One region of the Kingella sp. SNUBH-2017 genome, then DNA from elsewhere that is predicted to be linked to it. Evidence: predicted binding sites of a transcription regulator. Region 1 holds the regulator's gene; the other holds the start of a gene.
What was found. The regulator FNR, encoded in region 1, switches genes on or off when oxygen is low (the NO sensors DNR and NnrR bind a similar motif). The targets are predictions, from matches to a motif close to TTGATNNNNATCAA.

Region 1 (7,457 bases):
GGCATCGTCCCGGCCGATAAATACCATGCCTTTGGGCAGCTTCAGCTTGCCCTGCATGCCCAAATCAATCACTTTGGGCCCGGACTGCGCCCTCTGCTGGATGTCGTTTAATAATTGTTCTTTTGCGCTGTCGGCGCTGCTGTCAGACGCTGCAGTCGGAGTTTCAGCAGGGGCTTTTTTAGCGGCAAACGCCGGCGGCGCGGCTGCCACGGCCAGCGCCAATGCGGTGCACAAAACGGATAATCGGAAGCGTAAGGACATTATTTTACCTATGTTAATTTTATTAAAGGCGGCATTGTAAAAAGGACGCTCCATGCTGTAAAGCATGGCGCTGCGGCCGCTTTGATAATGTTGCAAACACGCTTCAGGCAGCCTGAAAACTTTTCAGGCTGCCTGATGTTTTACCTAGAGCAGGAATTTAGTCGTTGACCAGCACCACTTTCATCGCCTGGTTTTCCGAAGCGTGTTTGAACACGTCGTAGGCTTTTTCCAGCTCGGAGAGCTTGAAGCGGTGGGTCAGCATTTTGCTGTAGTCCACCGAGCTGGTGGCCACGGCTTTGAGCAGCATTTCGGTGGTGTTGCTGTTGACCAGGCCGGTGGTGATGGCCAGGTTTTTGATCCACAGTTTTTCCAGTTTGAAATCGACCGACTTGCCGTGCACGCCGACCACAGCAATATGGCCGCCGGGTTTGACGATGTCCTGGCACATATCCCAAGTGGCGGGAATGCCGACCGCTTCAATCGCGCAATCGACGCCGTCTTCGCCGACGATGGCAAAAACCTGCCGGGAAATGTCGCCCGACGCGGGATTGATGGTATGGGTGGCGCCCAGTTCTTTGGCCAGTTTCAAGCGGTTTTCGTCCATATCGCAGACGATAATCGTGGCGGGGCTGTAAAGCTGCGCAGTCAGCAGGGCGGACATGCCAACGGGGCCGGCACCGGCGATGAAGACGGTGTCGCCCGGTTTGACGTCTCCGCTCTGCACGCCGATTTCGTGGGCGGTGGGCAGGATGTCGGACAGCAGCAGGGCGATTTCGTCGTCCACGGCGGCGGGCAGCGGAATTAGGCTGTTATCGGCATAGGGCGTGCGCACATATTCGGCCTGCGTGCCGTCGATCATATAGCCGAGTATCCAGCCGCCGTTGCGGCAGTGGGAATAGAGCTGGGTTTTGCAGTAGTCGCAGGTGCAGCATTTGCTGACGCAGGAGATGATGACTTTATCGCCGACTTTGATGTTTTTCACCGCCGAGCCAACTTCTTCAACGATGCCGACGCCTTCGTGCCCCAAAATGCGCCCATCGGCCACTTCGGGGTTTTTGCCTTTCCAAATCCCTAAGTCGGTGCCGCAGATGGTGGTTTTGACGATTTTCACTACTGCGTCGGTGGGGTCAATGATTTGTGGTTTGGGTTTTTCTTCTAAACGGATGTCGTTGGCGCCGTGATAAACCATTGCTTTCATCGTATTCTCTCCTTCAAAAATGAAATAAGGCAGACAAACCGGCTTCACGCCTGCTTATCTGCCTTGTTTATAAAGCACAAAAACCGCAAAGTCAAACAAAAATTAACGAGAATTTGTTATATTATAACAACTCTTAACATTTCAAGCAGCCTGAAAACAGCAGCCAAGCCCGCACTCAGCCTGCTTTCACTTCCTTGGTGCTGCTGGCCACCAAATCCTGCAGCGCCTGAGGCTGCAATAAACGGATGTGCTTGTGATCGACGGCAATCCAGCCGTTTTGGTTGAAGCGCGACAAAGTGCGGCTGACGGTTTCCAGCTTCAGCCCCAAATAACTGCCGATTTCGTCGCGCGACATACGCAGGATAAAATCGCTGGCGGAAAAGCCGCGGTGCTGCAAACGCTGCGAAAGGTTGAGCAGGAACGCGGCCAGGCGCTCTTCGGCGCGCATATTGCCCAGCAGCAGCATCACGCTTTGGTCGCGCACGATTTCGTTGCTGAACAGGCGGAAAAAATGGGTGTTGATTTTCGGCGCGCGGCGGCCGGCCTCTTCCAGACTTTCCAAGCGCACTTCGCACACTTCGCTGTCTTCCAGTGCGATGGCATCGCAGCTGTAGCGGTTCATACCGATGCCGTCCATGCCCATCATCTCGCCGGACATAAAAAAGCCGGTTACCTGGTCGCGCCCGTCCTGCAGGGTAACGGTGGTTTTGAAAAAACCGGTACGCACGGCGAACAGCGAAGAAAATTCTTCGCCGGCGTGAAACAGATATTCGCCCTTTTTAATCCGGCGGCTCTGGCGCTCAACCGCGTCCAGAAGTTCGAACTCACCGTTTTCCAGCGTAACCGGCGTGCACAATTCGTAGAACGAGCAGGTTGCGCATTGCGAAGTCAGGGGGATGGATTTTTTCGTCATTGAGTGTGGCATCGGTTATCTGCTTGACAAAAGTCAATGAATTTTTATAAAAACAGGCTTATTCTAACAAAATTTATACCAACAATAAATAATCCTTATGAACACCCACACCATCCAATTCGACCGGCGCCTGATCGCCTCCCTGCCCGCCAACGGCCCCCGCTATACATCCTACCCCACCGCCGACCGCTTCCACGACGCTTTCAGGCAGCCTGAATACCAAAACACCCTGCGCGACACCCTTGCCGGGCAGCCTGAAAAACCGCTGTCGCTCTATCTGCACATCCCCTTTTGCAACACCATCTGCTACTACTGCGGCTGCAACAAAATCATCACCAAAGACAAAACCCGCGCCGACGAATACCTTAACTATCTGGAAAAAGAAATGGCGCTGCTCGCCCCCCATCTGGGCGGACGGCACCCGCTGGCGCAGCTGCATTTCGGCGGCGGCACCCCCACTTTTCTTTCCGACGACCAGCTCGAGCGCGTGTTCGCCATGATCCGCGAACACTTCCAGCTCTTGGACGACGGCGAATACTCCATCGAAATCGACCCGCGCAAAGTCGGCGCCGCCACCATCGGGCATCTCGGCCGGCTCGGTTTCAACCGCATGAGCGTCGGCATCCAAGATTTCGATCCCAAAGTCCAAGCCGCCGTCAACCGAATCCAAACCGTTGAAGAAACGCGAGAAGTCATCGAAGCCGCCCGCAATTCCGGTTTCAAATCCGTCAGCATCGATCTGATTTACGGCCTGCCGCATCAAACCCTCTCCAGCATCGAAACCACCTTCGATACCGTCCTCTCTCTCGCCCCCGACCGCCTTGCGCTCTACCACTACGCCCACCTGCCGCATATTTTCAAACCCCAGCGGCGCATCGACACCAATGCCGTCCCCTCCAGCGAAGAAAAACTCGACATCCTGCAATACGCCGTGCGCCGGCTGGATGCCGAAGGCTATGTGTTTATCGGCATGGACCACTTCGCCAAGCCCGACGACGAGCTCGCTGTTGCCCTGCGCGAAGGCCGGCTGCAGCGCAACTTCCAAGGCTATTCCACCTATGCCGACTGCGATCTGGTGGCCGTCGGCGTTTCCGCCATCGGCAAAGTCGGCGATACCTACAGCCAAAACGAGCGCGACATCGAAAAATACTACGCCGCCCTCGACGCCGGACAACTGCCCGTTATGCGCGGCTACCATCTCGATCGCGACGACCTTCTGCGCCGCAACATCATCCAAGACCTGATGTGCCGCTTCGCGCTGGATTTTGCCGACTACGCCGCCGAAACCGAAGTCCCCTTTGCGCGCTATTTCGCCGCCGAACTGGCCGACCTGCAGCAGCTGGCACAACTCGGCCTACTCAAAATCAGCAACAACCGCATCGAAGTAAGCGCCAAAGGCCGCTTCCTGATCCGCAACATCGCCATGGTTTTCGACCGCTACCTACGCCACAGCGAAACCCGTACCAAATATTCGCAAACCGTATAGCGCCGCAAAACGCAGCAAAAAGGCAGCCTGAAACTTTTCAGGCTGCCTTTTTCACTATTGTTTCAAATATCTTCCGTTCGGCGGCTGCGCGCTTGCTGGATTTGCGCCGCGAAATACAGCGCCAGGCCGGCGCCGCACAAGTCTGCGGCAAAATCGAGAATATCGCCGCTGCGGGTACGGGTCAGATAATGTTGCGCCAACTCGCTGGCGGCGGCGTAAATCACGGCAAACGCCAGCAGTGCGCGCAGCGGCAGCGGGCGTTTTTCGGCCAGCCAGGCTTTGGCCAGCAGCCAGAGTTGGGCGAAAAACAGCGCGGCGTGGACGAATTTGTCGAAATGGGAAAACGGTGCTTTCAGGCTGCCGTTGTCGTTTTCGCGCAGCACCAGCGCGTAGATGCCGGCCAGCAGCCACAAGAGCGCCAGCAGCAGCCATTTATTGCGCGGCATCGCCGGTTTCCTCCGCATAGCGCGCACAATTTTCGGCCAGTTTGGCAAAACGACCGCCACGCGCGGCAAAAAGCTGCTGCCAGCAGCGGGCTTCGGCGGCATCCGGCGCTTCGTCGCTGCCGGCTTCTTCCAAAAAGAAAGCCAGCGTTTCCGCCACTTCGGTATAGGCTTCTTCGCGGAAAAACCGTTCCAGTTCGTTATCGCTCATTTCAGGCTGCCTTTCTCGTTCTGCACCGCTTCTGCGGCAAAGCGGTCCATGCCGTTTTCGCAGCGGGTCAGGCTGCCTTCCAGCGCCTGCGCCAAGAGCCGGTCGTTTTCCGGCAGCGACTGGCGCGACGCTTCGTGGTGCCACAAATGATAGGTGACGGCGGCGAATTTCAAATTGGCGCGTTTGCCGCCGGCATTGAAAAATCGTGCGGCAAATTCGCTGTCTTCGCGTCCCCAGCCGACAAAATCGCTGTTAAAGCCGTTGATGCGCTGCGCGTCTTCGCGGAAAAAACCCATATTGCAGCCGCGGATGCCGGTGAGGTTACGGTTTTCCCTGCGGATCAGCAGTTTGGCCAGCAGAGGAATGCGGCACAAGCGCAGCCGTTTGTGCCAGGCGTCTGTTAGGCCGCGCCGATACCACGCCGGCAAAGACAAGCTGCCGTTTGCCGCCTGCGCCAGCACGGCATCGGTGGCGGCCTGATCCAATTGCCCTGCTGCGCCCTGCACCAACACGCCTTTTTTTGCCGCCTGCTTGTGGTCGGCGACAAATCGGGGATGCAGCAGGGTTTCGCTATCGGCCAGCAGCACGTAGTCGCAACGGCTGTGCAGCAGCGCGCGGTTTAACCATTCTGCCCTGCTGCCGTCTTTTTCAGGCTGCCTCAGCAGCTTTAAAGACGGTATCAGCGGCCGGTATTGTTCGACCACGGCGTCGGTGCGGGCATCGCATTCCGCGCAGGCAAGCAGCACTTCGTCGGGCGCCGTCTGCTGCGCCAGCACCGACTGCAGCACGGCGGCCAGCGCATCGGCGCCGCTGCGGACGCTGATAATCAGCGAAACGCTGAGCCGGCGGTTGGCTTCGGCCAGCTTGACGTATTTGTAATAGGAACCCTGTGCCTGCACGGCGGAAATCACCCAGCCGGTAGCGCCGTCGCGCCAGCCGCCGCGAAAAAGATAGCTTTTGACAAAAGCCGCGGCACCGTGGCCGACGGCAGACAAAAGAGAGGTGCGCTGTTTGAACTGCTGCTGTTCGGCAAACAAATCGGTATAGCGCTGGACTTTTTTCTCCACCAATTCGGATACGCCGTCAAACGAATAATGCAGCAAGTCCTGCCGCAGGCGCACGATAGCGGTGTTTTCCGGCAGCGCCAGCGATTCGTGGACGCGGCGGTCGTTGTAGCGCACGCGGCCGCGATGGTAGAGCCGCAGCACATAGTCGGGCGACCAGCCGCAGCTGCGGATCGGGCGGCCGCAGTAGTGGTTCAGCCGCGGCAGCGCGTAAACGGTATTTTCGTCCAGCGTCAGCGCGGCGATTTCGGCGGCCAGTTCGGGGGGGACGATTTCGTCGCTGTCGATATTCAGAATCCAGTCGTGCTCGGCCAGCGAAGCGGCTAGGTTTTTCAGCGGACCGAAGCCGATAAACGGGCTTTGGTGCAGGCGCACGTTGGCAAAACCGGCGGCGATTTCCATGGTGGCGTCGCTCGAGCCGTTGTCCAGCACGATGACTTCGGCGAAACCGGATAACGCCGCGAGCGACTGCGCCAGATATTTTTCGGCGTTTTTCACCGGCATGGTTACGCTGATGGGAAGGGGAGCCTGCATCGCTTTATCCTTGGAAAAATCTGCCTTTCAGGCAGCCTGAAAGCCTTTTTGCGCCATCACCCGCGCCACGGTGTCCACCACCGCCTGGGTTTGGGCGTCGATTTCGAGATTGACCGCATCGCCGGCGCGGCGGCTGCCGAACAGGGTACGCTCCAGCGTTTCCGGTATCAGGTGCACGCAAAAGGCGTCGTCGCCAACGATGCCGACAGTCAGGCTGCAGCCGTCGAGCCCGACAAAGCCTTTGGCAAACAGATAGGGTTTGAGTTTTTCAGGCAGCCTGAACCACAGCGTGCGGTTTAAGCCGTTCTCGTCGATGCGGATGATTTCGACGGTGGCCATAATGTGACCGCTCATCACATGGCCGCCGATTTCGTCGCCGAAGCGGGCGGCGCGCTCGAGATTGACGCGATCCCCGGCTTTCAGGCTGCCCAAATTGGTTTTGGCCAGCGTTTCCGCCATCAGATCAAACTCGGCCAGGCAGCCTGAAACGCGGGTTACGGTCAGGCAGCAGCCGTTGTGGGCGACTGAAGCGCCGGTTTCCAACCCACCGGCCAGATGCTCGGGCAATTCGACGGTGAAGCGGCGGAAATCGGGCGCGGGGCTGTCGATGGCACGGATCAGGCCGGTGCCCTGCACGATGCCGGTAAACATGGCGGTATCCTTATTGAATCAGTTTGGAGATGGCTTTGAACTGGGGATGTTTGGCATCGGCCAAAAGCTGGAACAGCACGCTTTCGCTGTTGCTGACAATGGCGCCGGCCACCTGCATCTGGCGCAGGCCGTTGGCTTTGTTGGCTTCGGTGCGCGAAGTAAGCGCGTCTTCCAGCGCGTAAACCCGCATGCCTTGCGCCAGCAGATCCAGAGCGGTCTGCAGCACGCAGATATGGGTTTCGCAGCCGAGCAGCACAACGTTTTCAGGCTGCTTTTGAGCGATGGCGGCAGCCACTTCGGGGGTGTAGGCGGAAAAACGGGTTTTCTCGAAGCGCGGCGCATCGGCGCAGGCGCGGGAAACCGGTTCGATGGTGGCGCCCAAGCCTTTGGGATATTGCTCGGTCAAGAGCAGCGGCACATCCAGCAGGCGGCAGCCTTCGATAAAGCGCACGGCGGCGGCGCTAAAGGCTTCGGCCTGCGACAGCGCGGGCAGCAGGCGCTCTTGGATGTCGATAACGAGAACGAGGGTATTGTCGGCAGTCGGCATAAGCATCTCCTGAAAACGCGGTTTCAGGTAGCCTGAAAACCGCGGGGGTAACAGCTAACGAAGCGTTTAACGGAAGCGTTTTTTGTTCTGGTTGGCAATGCCCATCAGCAGGGCGAGAATCGCCATAATCGACAGGGTGGCGGTGCCGC
Region 2 (7,457 bases), on a different contig from region 1:
TTTGCCGGGCTTGGTTGGCGCAGTAGTCCAAATCGCAGCCGCCTTCGATGTCTTGGTGGAAGATGTTGATGGTGGGCGGGGACACTTGGTGGTGAACCGCCAGCACGCTGTACACCGCTTCCACGCCGCCGGCGGCGCCCAGTAGGTGGCCGGTCATCGATTTGGTGGAATTGACCACCAGTTTTTTGGCATGCTCGCCGAACACGGCTTTGAGCGCATTGGTTTCGTTGGCGTCGCCCAGCGGTGTGGAGGTGCCGTGGGCGTTGACGTAGTCGATTTCGTCGGCGTTCAGGCCGGCGTCGGCCAGCGCGTGGCGCAGGGCGAGGGCGGGGCCTTCGGCATTGGGGGCGGTGATGTGGTGGGCATCGGAACTCATGCCGAAGCCGACCAGCTCGGCATAGATTTTGGCGCCGCGTTTTTTGGCGTGCTCCAATTCTTCCAGCACCAGAACGCCGGAGCCTTCGCCCATCACGAAGCCGTCGCGGTCTTTGTCCCACGGGCGGGAGGCGGTGGCGGGGTCGTCGTTGCGGGTGGAAAGGGCTTTCATCGCGGCAAAACCGCCGATGCCGAGGGTGCATACCGCGCCTTCGGCGCCGCCGGCCAGCATCACGTCGGCATTGCCGTATTTGATCAGGCGGGCGGAATCGCCGATGGCGTGGGCGCCGGATGTGCAGGCGGAAACGATGCCGTAGCTGGGGCCGCGGTAGCCTTTGAGAATGGTAACGTGACCGGAAATCAGGTTGATCAGCGAGGCGGGGATGAAGAAGGGGTTGATTTTGCGCGGGCCGTCGGCAAAAACGGCGCGGGCGGTTTCTTCGATGGAGGGCAGGCCGCCGATGCCGGAGCCGATATTGACGCCGACGCGGTCTTTGTCGAGAGTCGGGCAGTCGTCAAGGCCGGCGTCGGCCACCGCCTGCAGGGCAGCGGCGATGCCGTAGTGGATGAAGCTGTCCATGCGGCGCGCTTCTTTGGGGCCGATGTACTGGTTGATGTCGAAATCTTTGACTTCGCCGGCAATCCGGCAGGCGAGATCGGAGGCATCAAAACGGGTAATGGCGCCGATGCCGCTTTTGCCGGCCAGCAGGTTGTCCCATGCGCTCGGGATATCGTTGCCTACCGGCGAAACTTGTCCCAAGCCTGTGATGACTACTCGTCTTTGATTCATAAGTGTTTCTCTGTGTGATGTAAAGAATGCGCCGCCGCTGCCGGTTTTTGTGCCGGTCAAGAGTGCGACAGCCTCCGATGCAGGAATATCCTTAATCAGAGGCTGTGGCGTAAGTGCGGCGAAATTAGGCCTGGTGCGCTTTGATGTAGTCGATCGCGGCCTGAACGGTTCTGATTTTTTCGGCTTCTTCGTCGGGAATTTCGCAGCCGAAAGCTTCTTCCAGAGCCATTACCAGTTCAACCACGTCCAGAGAATCGGCACCCAGGTCGTCTTCAAAGGAAGATTCGGGTTTGATGTCGGCTTCTTGAACGCCCAGTTGCTCGGCAACGATGCTGATGACTTTTTGTTGGATGTCTGACATTTGTGTAGTCCTTAAAATGAAAACTAAGCCTTGCGGCGGGAAAATTAGGGAAGTATCGCTGCGGCGGCGAACGCCTAGAGCTTTTTACCTATAATTGATGCTGCGCGATTTTAAACGCAATTATGCGATTTTGGCTACTCTTGGCCGAAAAATCTTTTCAGGCTGCCTGTGCGCCGTGTTATTCGCTGATGGGAACGTAGCCGGCAACCGCATCGGCGCCGTCGCCGAAAAAGTAGTTTTCCATCTGCTGCGCCAGATACTGGCGGGCTCGGGGGTCGGCCAGGCTGAGACGGTTTTCGTTGATGAGCATGGTTTGGTGGCGCGTCCAAGCGTCCCATGCTTCTTGGGAAACGTTTTCGAAAATGCGCTTGCCCAGTTCGTTGGGCAGCGGCGGGAATTTCATGCCTTCGGCTTCTTTGCCGAGTTTGACGCAATGTACCATGCGGCTCATTTGGTGTTCTCCTAAAGAGGAATGTGTGGAAACCGGCGCGCATATTAGCAAAATTTGCCGTAGCCGTCATGCGCCGAACTTTGGCACATAGGTGCCGAAATTGAGCCGAAATAAATGAGAGTGAGTATATATTATATTGTTTATTCTTGATTTTTTGCTTTTTAGGCTGCTTTTTGCGTATGCGCTTGCGCTTGGTAGGGGTGAAACTTGACGTAAGTCAATGATTGTTGCCGTATTACGGGTAAAGGCGCTGAAATTGCTTCTAAGGGCGCATATCCCCGCAACAGCCGCAGCAGCGGCCGTTGCGCACACCCACAACCCCTTGAAGGAGCATTTATTATGTCTTTTATTTTCTGGACTGCCGATCTGGACACCGGCTTTGACGACATCGACGAGCAGCACAAAATCCTGGTTGACCACATCAACAAACTCTACGATGTCAACGAAACCGGCGATCGCGAACAGATTTTGAACGAAATCCAAGGCGTAATCGACTACGCCGGTGTGCATTTCGGCCTGGAAGAGCAGATGCTTGCCGAAGCCCAGTATCCGATGCTGGAGCCGCACAAAAAAGTACACCAAAACTTCGTTACCAAGATGGTTGATTTCCAAAGCCGCTATGAAAACGGCGACAACGAAGCCGTAGCCGAAATGCTGAACCTGCTCGACGGCTGGTTGTTCCGCCACATCCGTCTGAACGACCACGGCTATATCGACTGTGTGAAAAAATCCGGCGTGCGCCGTTAAGCCGCTATCCGATAAAAGCAGCCTGAAAACCATGATTGGGGTTTTCAGGCTGCTTTATTGTTTGAGCGTTCCCGCTTTGTATCCCGGCCGACCGCCGTTATTGCGCCGGTGATGACGAAAAAGCCGGCTGCGTGCGGTGGGTGGCGTTTGAAAAGGCAGCCTGAAAGGTTTTCAGGCTGCCTTTTGCCGTATGAATCGGGCTTTATTTCACAATCTGTGCCAGCTCGCCTTTGGCATAGCGTTCGGCCATTTTTTCCAGCGATACCGGCTTGATTTTGCCGGCTTGGCCTTCGCAGCCGAAGGCTAAGTAGCGGGCGATGCAGATGTCCTTCATTGCTGACACGGTTTTGGCCAGGTATTTGCGCGGGTCGAATTCCGACGGGTTTTCGGCCATAAAGCGGCGGATGGCGCCAGTGGATGCCAGGCGCAGGTCGGTGTCGATATTGACTTTGCGCACGCCGTATTTGATGCCTTCGACGATTTCTTCCACCGGCACGCCGTAGGTTTCGCCGATGCTGCCGCCGTATTCGTTAATCACTTTGAGCCATTCTTGGGGAACGGAGCTGGAGCCGTGCATTACGATGTGGGTGTTGGGCAGCGCTTCGTGGATTTCTTTGATGCGGTCGATGCGCAGCACGTCGCCGGTGGGCGGGCGGGTGAATTTGTAGGCGCCGTGGCTGGTGCCGACGGCAATCGCCAGCGCATCGACGCCGGTGTCTTTCACAAAACGCACGGCGTCTTCCACGCTGGTGAGCATTTGGTCGTGAGAGAGCTTGCCGACTGCGCCGACGCCGTCTTCTTCGCCCGCTTCGCCGGTTTCCAGATTGCCTAATACGCCGATTTCGCCTTCCACCGACACGCCGCAGGCATGGGAGAAATTGACTACCGTGCGGGTTACATCGACATTGTATTCGTAGCTGGACGGGGTTTTGCCGTCGGCCAGTAGCGAGCCGTCCATCATCACCGAGCTGAAACCGAGCTGGATGGAGCGCTGGCACACATCGGGCGAAGCGCCATGGTCTTGGTGCATCACCACCGGAATATGCGGGAACTCTTCCACCGCTGCGAGAATCAGGTGGCGCAGAAAGGGCGCGCCGGCGTATTTGCGCGCGCCGGCCGAAGCCTGCACGATTACGGGCGCGTTTACCGCATCGGCGGCTTCCATAATGGCGCGCATCTGTTCGAGATTGTTGACGTTGAAGGCGGGCAGGCCGTAGCTGTGTTCGGCGGCGTGGTCGAGCAGCTGGCGCATTGAAACGAGTGCCATAAAGCGGGTGCTCCTGTTGTAAGCAGTACGGGTAATTAGCGATATAACTGTAACGCTATGTAATGAAGCGCGCGATTATATCAGCAGCGCCAAAGGCAAACCAAGGGCGCAGGCAGCCTGAAAACGATAGCTGATTCAGTTTTTTTACTTTTATCCGCGTAAACTTGCTTGACAATAGCGTAAATTTTTTTAAAGATACGCAGCCGCGACCGCATGGTAGCGGCCGCCGTTTTTTTATTGCCTGTAGTCTGCGGTATTTTTTTTGAATTATCAGCCGGCTACGCACGCGGCGTATCGTAAAGGCAGCCTGAAAGCTGCCGCCACCCTCCCTCCGCGCTTTCGGGCTCGGGGGCAAAAGAAAAATAGCTGAAAGGATGGTATTCAAGTGAACCAAGCATATCGAATCTGGCTGGCCTTGGGGCTGGGCGCGGCGCTTGCCGCCTGCAGCGGCGAACCTGCCGCGCAAAAACCCATACAGGTGAGCAACGAACCGGCCGAAAAGCAGGAAATTGTGGTCAATAACGGCGCCGAGCCGGAAACGCTCGACCCGCACAAATCTTCCGGCGTGCCCGAAAGCAATATTCTCAACCAACTGCTGGTCGGTCTGACAGGCACCGATCCCGACGGCAAAACCGTTCCCGCGCTGGCGGAAAAATGGGAATCTGCCGACAACCAGACTTGGGTGTTCCACCTGCGCGAGGCGCAATGGAGTAACGGCGATCCGATTACCGCCGATGATTTTGTTTACAGCATGCGCCGCGTGGTCGATCCGCTGACCGCTTCGCCCTACGCTTCCTATCTGGGCGATGCCAAAGTGAAAAACGCCGAAGAAATCGCCAACGGCAAAGCCAAACCGGAAGAGCTGGGCGTAAAGGCGCTGGATGCCAAAACCCTGCAAATCACCCTGTCTTCGCCGGTACCGTATTTCCCCGATATGCTGGTGCACAGCTCCACCCGTCCGGTTAATGCCAAAGTAGTGGAAAAGCACGGCAGCAAGTGGACTCTGCCTGAAAACTTCGTCGGCAGCGGCCCTTTGCGTATTGCCGAGTGGGTGGTCAACGAAAAAATCGTGCTCGAGCGCAACGATAAATTTTTCGGTAACGCCGACAACAGCATCAGCCGCCTGACCGTTTTGCCGATTTCTTCGCCGATTACCGATGTCAACCGCTTTAAGGCGGGCGAAATCGATATGACTTACAACGATCTGCCCAGCGACCAGTTCAAGCAGCTGAAAGAAGAAATGGGCGATCAGATGAAAATCTCCCCCTATCTTTGCACCTATTATTACGAGTTCAACCACCGCCAGGCGCCGTTTGACAATCCGAAAGTGCGCCGCGCGCTGTCGCTGGCTTTCGACCGCGAGCTGTTTGTCGAGAAAATTGTCGGCCGCGGCGAAGCGCCGGCCTACCAGCTGACACCGACCGCCACCCAGGGCATGAAAGACTATGTGCCGGACTGGAAAGCCTGGGATAAGGCCAAGCGCTTGGAAGAAGCGAAAAAACTGCTGCAGGAAGCCGGCTACAGCGCCGAGAAGCCGCTGAAGTTTGAAATTCTCTACAACACCAACGAAAACCATAAGAAAAACGCTGTCGCCGTCGCCGCGCTGTGGAAAGAGAATCTCGGTTTTGTCGAAGCCGAACTCAACAACCAGGAATGGAAAACTTATCTCGACGGCAAGCGCAACGGCAAATTCCAAATGGCGCGCTCCGGCTGGTGCGGCGACTACAACGAACCGTCGGCCTTCCTTAACGTGTTCAAGTCCAACAACAGCAGCAACTACGGCCGCTACAACAGCCCGGCTTATGACGATTTGATGCGCCGGACGCTGGCACCCGGCGTCAGCAGCGAAGAGCGCGCCGAGCTTTATCACAAGGCCGAAGCTGAGCTCGACAAAGACAGCGCGTCGATTTTCGCCTACCACTATGTGAGCGCCCGTTTGGTCAAACCCTATCTGAGCGGCTATTCCGACCGCGACCCGCTGAACTACTGGCAGGCAAAAGACTGGAAAGTGATGAAACACTGACCGCCGCCGCTTGAGCTTCTCCCAATAAGGAAAAAGGTTTCAGGCTGTTCAGGCAGCCTGAAAACCGTTTTCCCATAATAAACTTCACAAACACTACCGCTATGCTGAAACTGATTCTCCGCCGCTTCTTGGAAGCCATTCCAACCATGCTGGTGCTGATTACCGTGTCCTTCTTCGTGATGCGGCTGGCGCCTGGCAGTCCCTTTACCGGCGAGCGTAACCTGCCGCCCGCCGTTCTGGCGAATATCGAAGCCAAATACCATCTGAACGACCCCATCTGGCTTCAGTATCTCAACTATCTCAAACAGCTGGCGCACGGAGATTTGGGGCCGTCCTTCAAATACAAGGACTACTCGGTCAACGAGCTTTTGGCGCAGGCGCTGCCGGTGTCTTTGGAAGTCGGCGTGTACGCCTTCATCATTGCCGTAATTGTCGGCATGCTGCTGGGCATTTTCGCCGCGCTCAAGCAAAACAGCTTTCTCGACTACGGCACCATGGCGCTGGCGATGACCGGCGTGGTCGTGCCCAGCTTCGTCAAAGGCCCGCTGATGGTGCTGGTGTTTGCCGTGATGCTCAAATGGTTTCCGGCCGGCGGCTGGAACGGCGGCGCGGTGCAGAATATGGTGCTGCCGGTGTTTGTGCTGTCGCTGTCGTATATCGCCGGCATTTCGCGGATTATGCGCGGTTCGATGATTGAAGTGATGAACAGCCCGTTTATCCGCACCGCCCGCGCCAAAGGCCTGTCCACTCCCTATATCGTGCTCAAGCACGCCCTGCGCCCCGCGATGCTGCCGGTGATTTCCTATCTCGGCCCGGCTTTCGTGGGCATCATCACCGGCGCGATTGTCATCGAGACCATCTTCGGCCTGCCCGGTATCGGCCAGCTGTTTGTCAACGGCGCGCTGAACCGCGACTACGGAATGGTACTCGGCCTGACCATTCTCGTCGGCGTCCTGACCATTCTCTTTAATGCGGTGGTCGACATCCTGTACGCGATGATCGATCCCAAAATCCGCATCGACTAAATCCCTGCCCGCCGCCGTGCAGCCTTTGCGCCAGCCCGATGCTGTCCCAAAGCGCTGCGCCGCCGCAGGCAGCCTGAAAAATACCCATACCGCAATCAAGGAACCATTTTGCTATGTTGAGCAAGAAACAAACCGAAGCCGTTGAGCAGATGGCGGCGGAAGCCGAAATCAAAGGCCGCAGCCTGTGGCAGGACGCCTGGCGCCGTTTCAAACGCAACAAGGCCGCGCTGGCCAGCGTGTTAATCGTCGCGCTGATTACCCTGTTCGTAATCTTCGTACCGCTGTTTTCCGGCTTCAATTACGCCGATCCCGACTGGAGCAATATGCAGATTGCCCCGTCAGTAGAAACCAAACACTATCTGGGCACCGACACCCTCGGCCGCGACCTTTTGGTGCGTGTGGCCATCGGCGGGCGCAT

Region 2: the regulator FNR is predicted to act here: its motif matches at 2,185-2,198, upstream of OP500_RS04875 (bacteriohemerythrin).

What each region holds. Positions count from the first base shown of each region.
Region 1 is NZ_JAPHVK010000003.1:103,566-111,022, reverse strand. It holds gene OP500_RS03985 (DUF2167 domain-containing protein) at 1-261, opposite strand, end outside; gene OP500_RS03980 (zinc-dependent alcohol dehydrogenase family protein) at 419-1,459, opposite strand; gene fnr (fumarate/nitrate reduction transcriptional regulator Fnr) at 1,635-2,372, opposite strand; gene hemN (oxygen-independent coproporphyrinogen III oxidase) at 2,470-3,858, shown strand; gene OP500_RS03965 (VanZ family protein) at 3,921-4,304, opposite strand; gene OP500_RS03960 (dioxygenase) at 4,291-4,512, opposite strand; gene OP500_RS03955 (glycosyltransferase family 2 protein) at 4,509-6,110, opposite strand; gene OP500_RS03950 (riboflavin synthase subunit alpha) at 6,138-6,761, opposite strand; gene OP500_RS03945 (isochorismatase family protein) at 6,772-7,308, opposite strand; gene rodA (rod shape-determining protein RodA) at 7,375-7,457, opposite strand, start outside.
Region 2 is NZ_JAPHVK010000004.1:107,244-114,700, reverse strand. It holds gene fabF (beta-ketoacyl-ACP synthase II) at 1-1,165, opposite strand, end outside; gene acpP (acyl carrier protein) at 1,290-1,526, opposite strand; gene OP500_RS04880 (oxidative damage protection protein) at 1,705-1,977, opposite strand; gene OP500_RS04875 (bacteriohemerythrin) at 2,317-2,724, shown strand; gene fba (class II fructose-bisphosphate aldolase) at 2,927-3,991, opposite strand; gene OP500_RS04865 (ABC transporter substrate-binding protein) at 4,377-6,014, shown strand; gene oppB (oligopeptide ABC transporter permease OppB) at 6,116-7,039, shown strand; gene oppC (oligopeptide ABC transporter permease OppC) at 7,153-7,457, shown strand, end outside.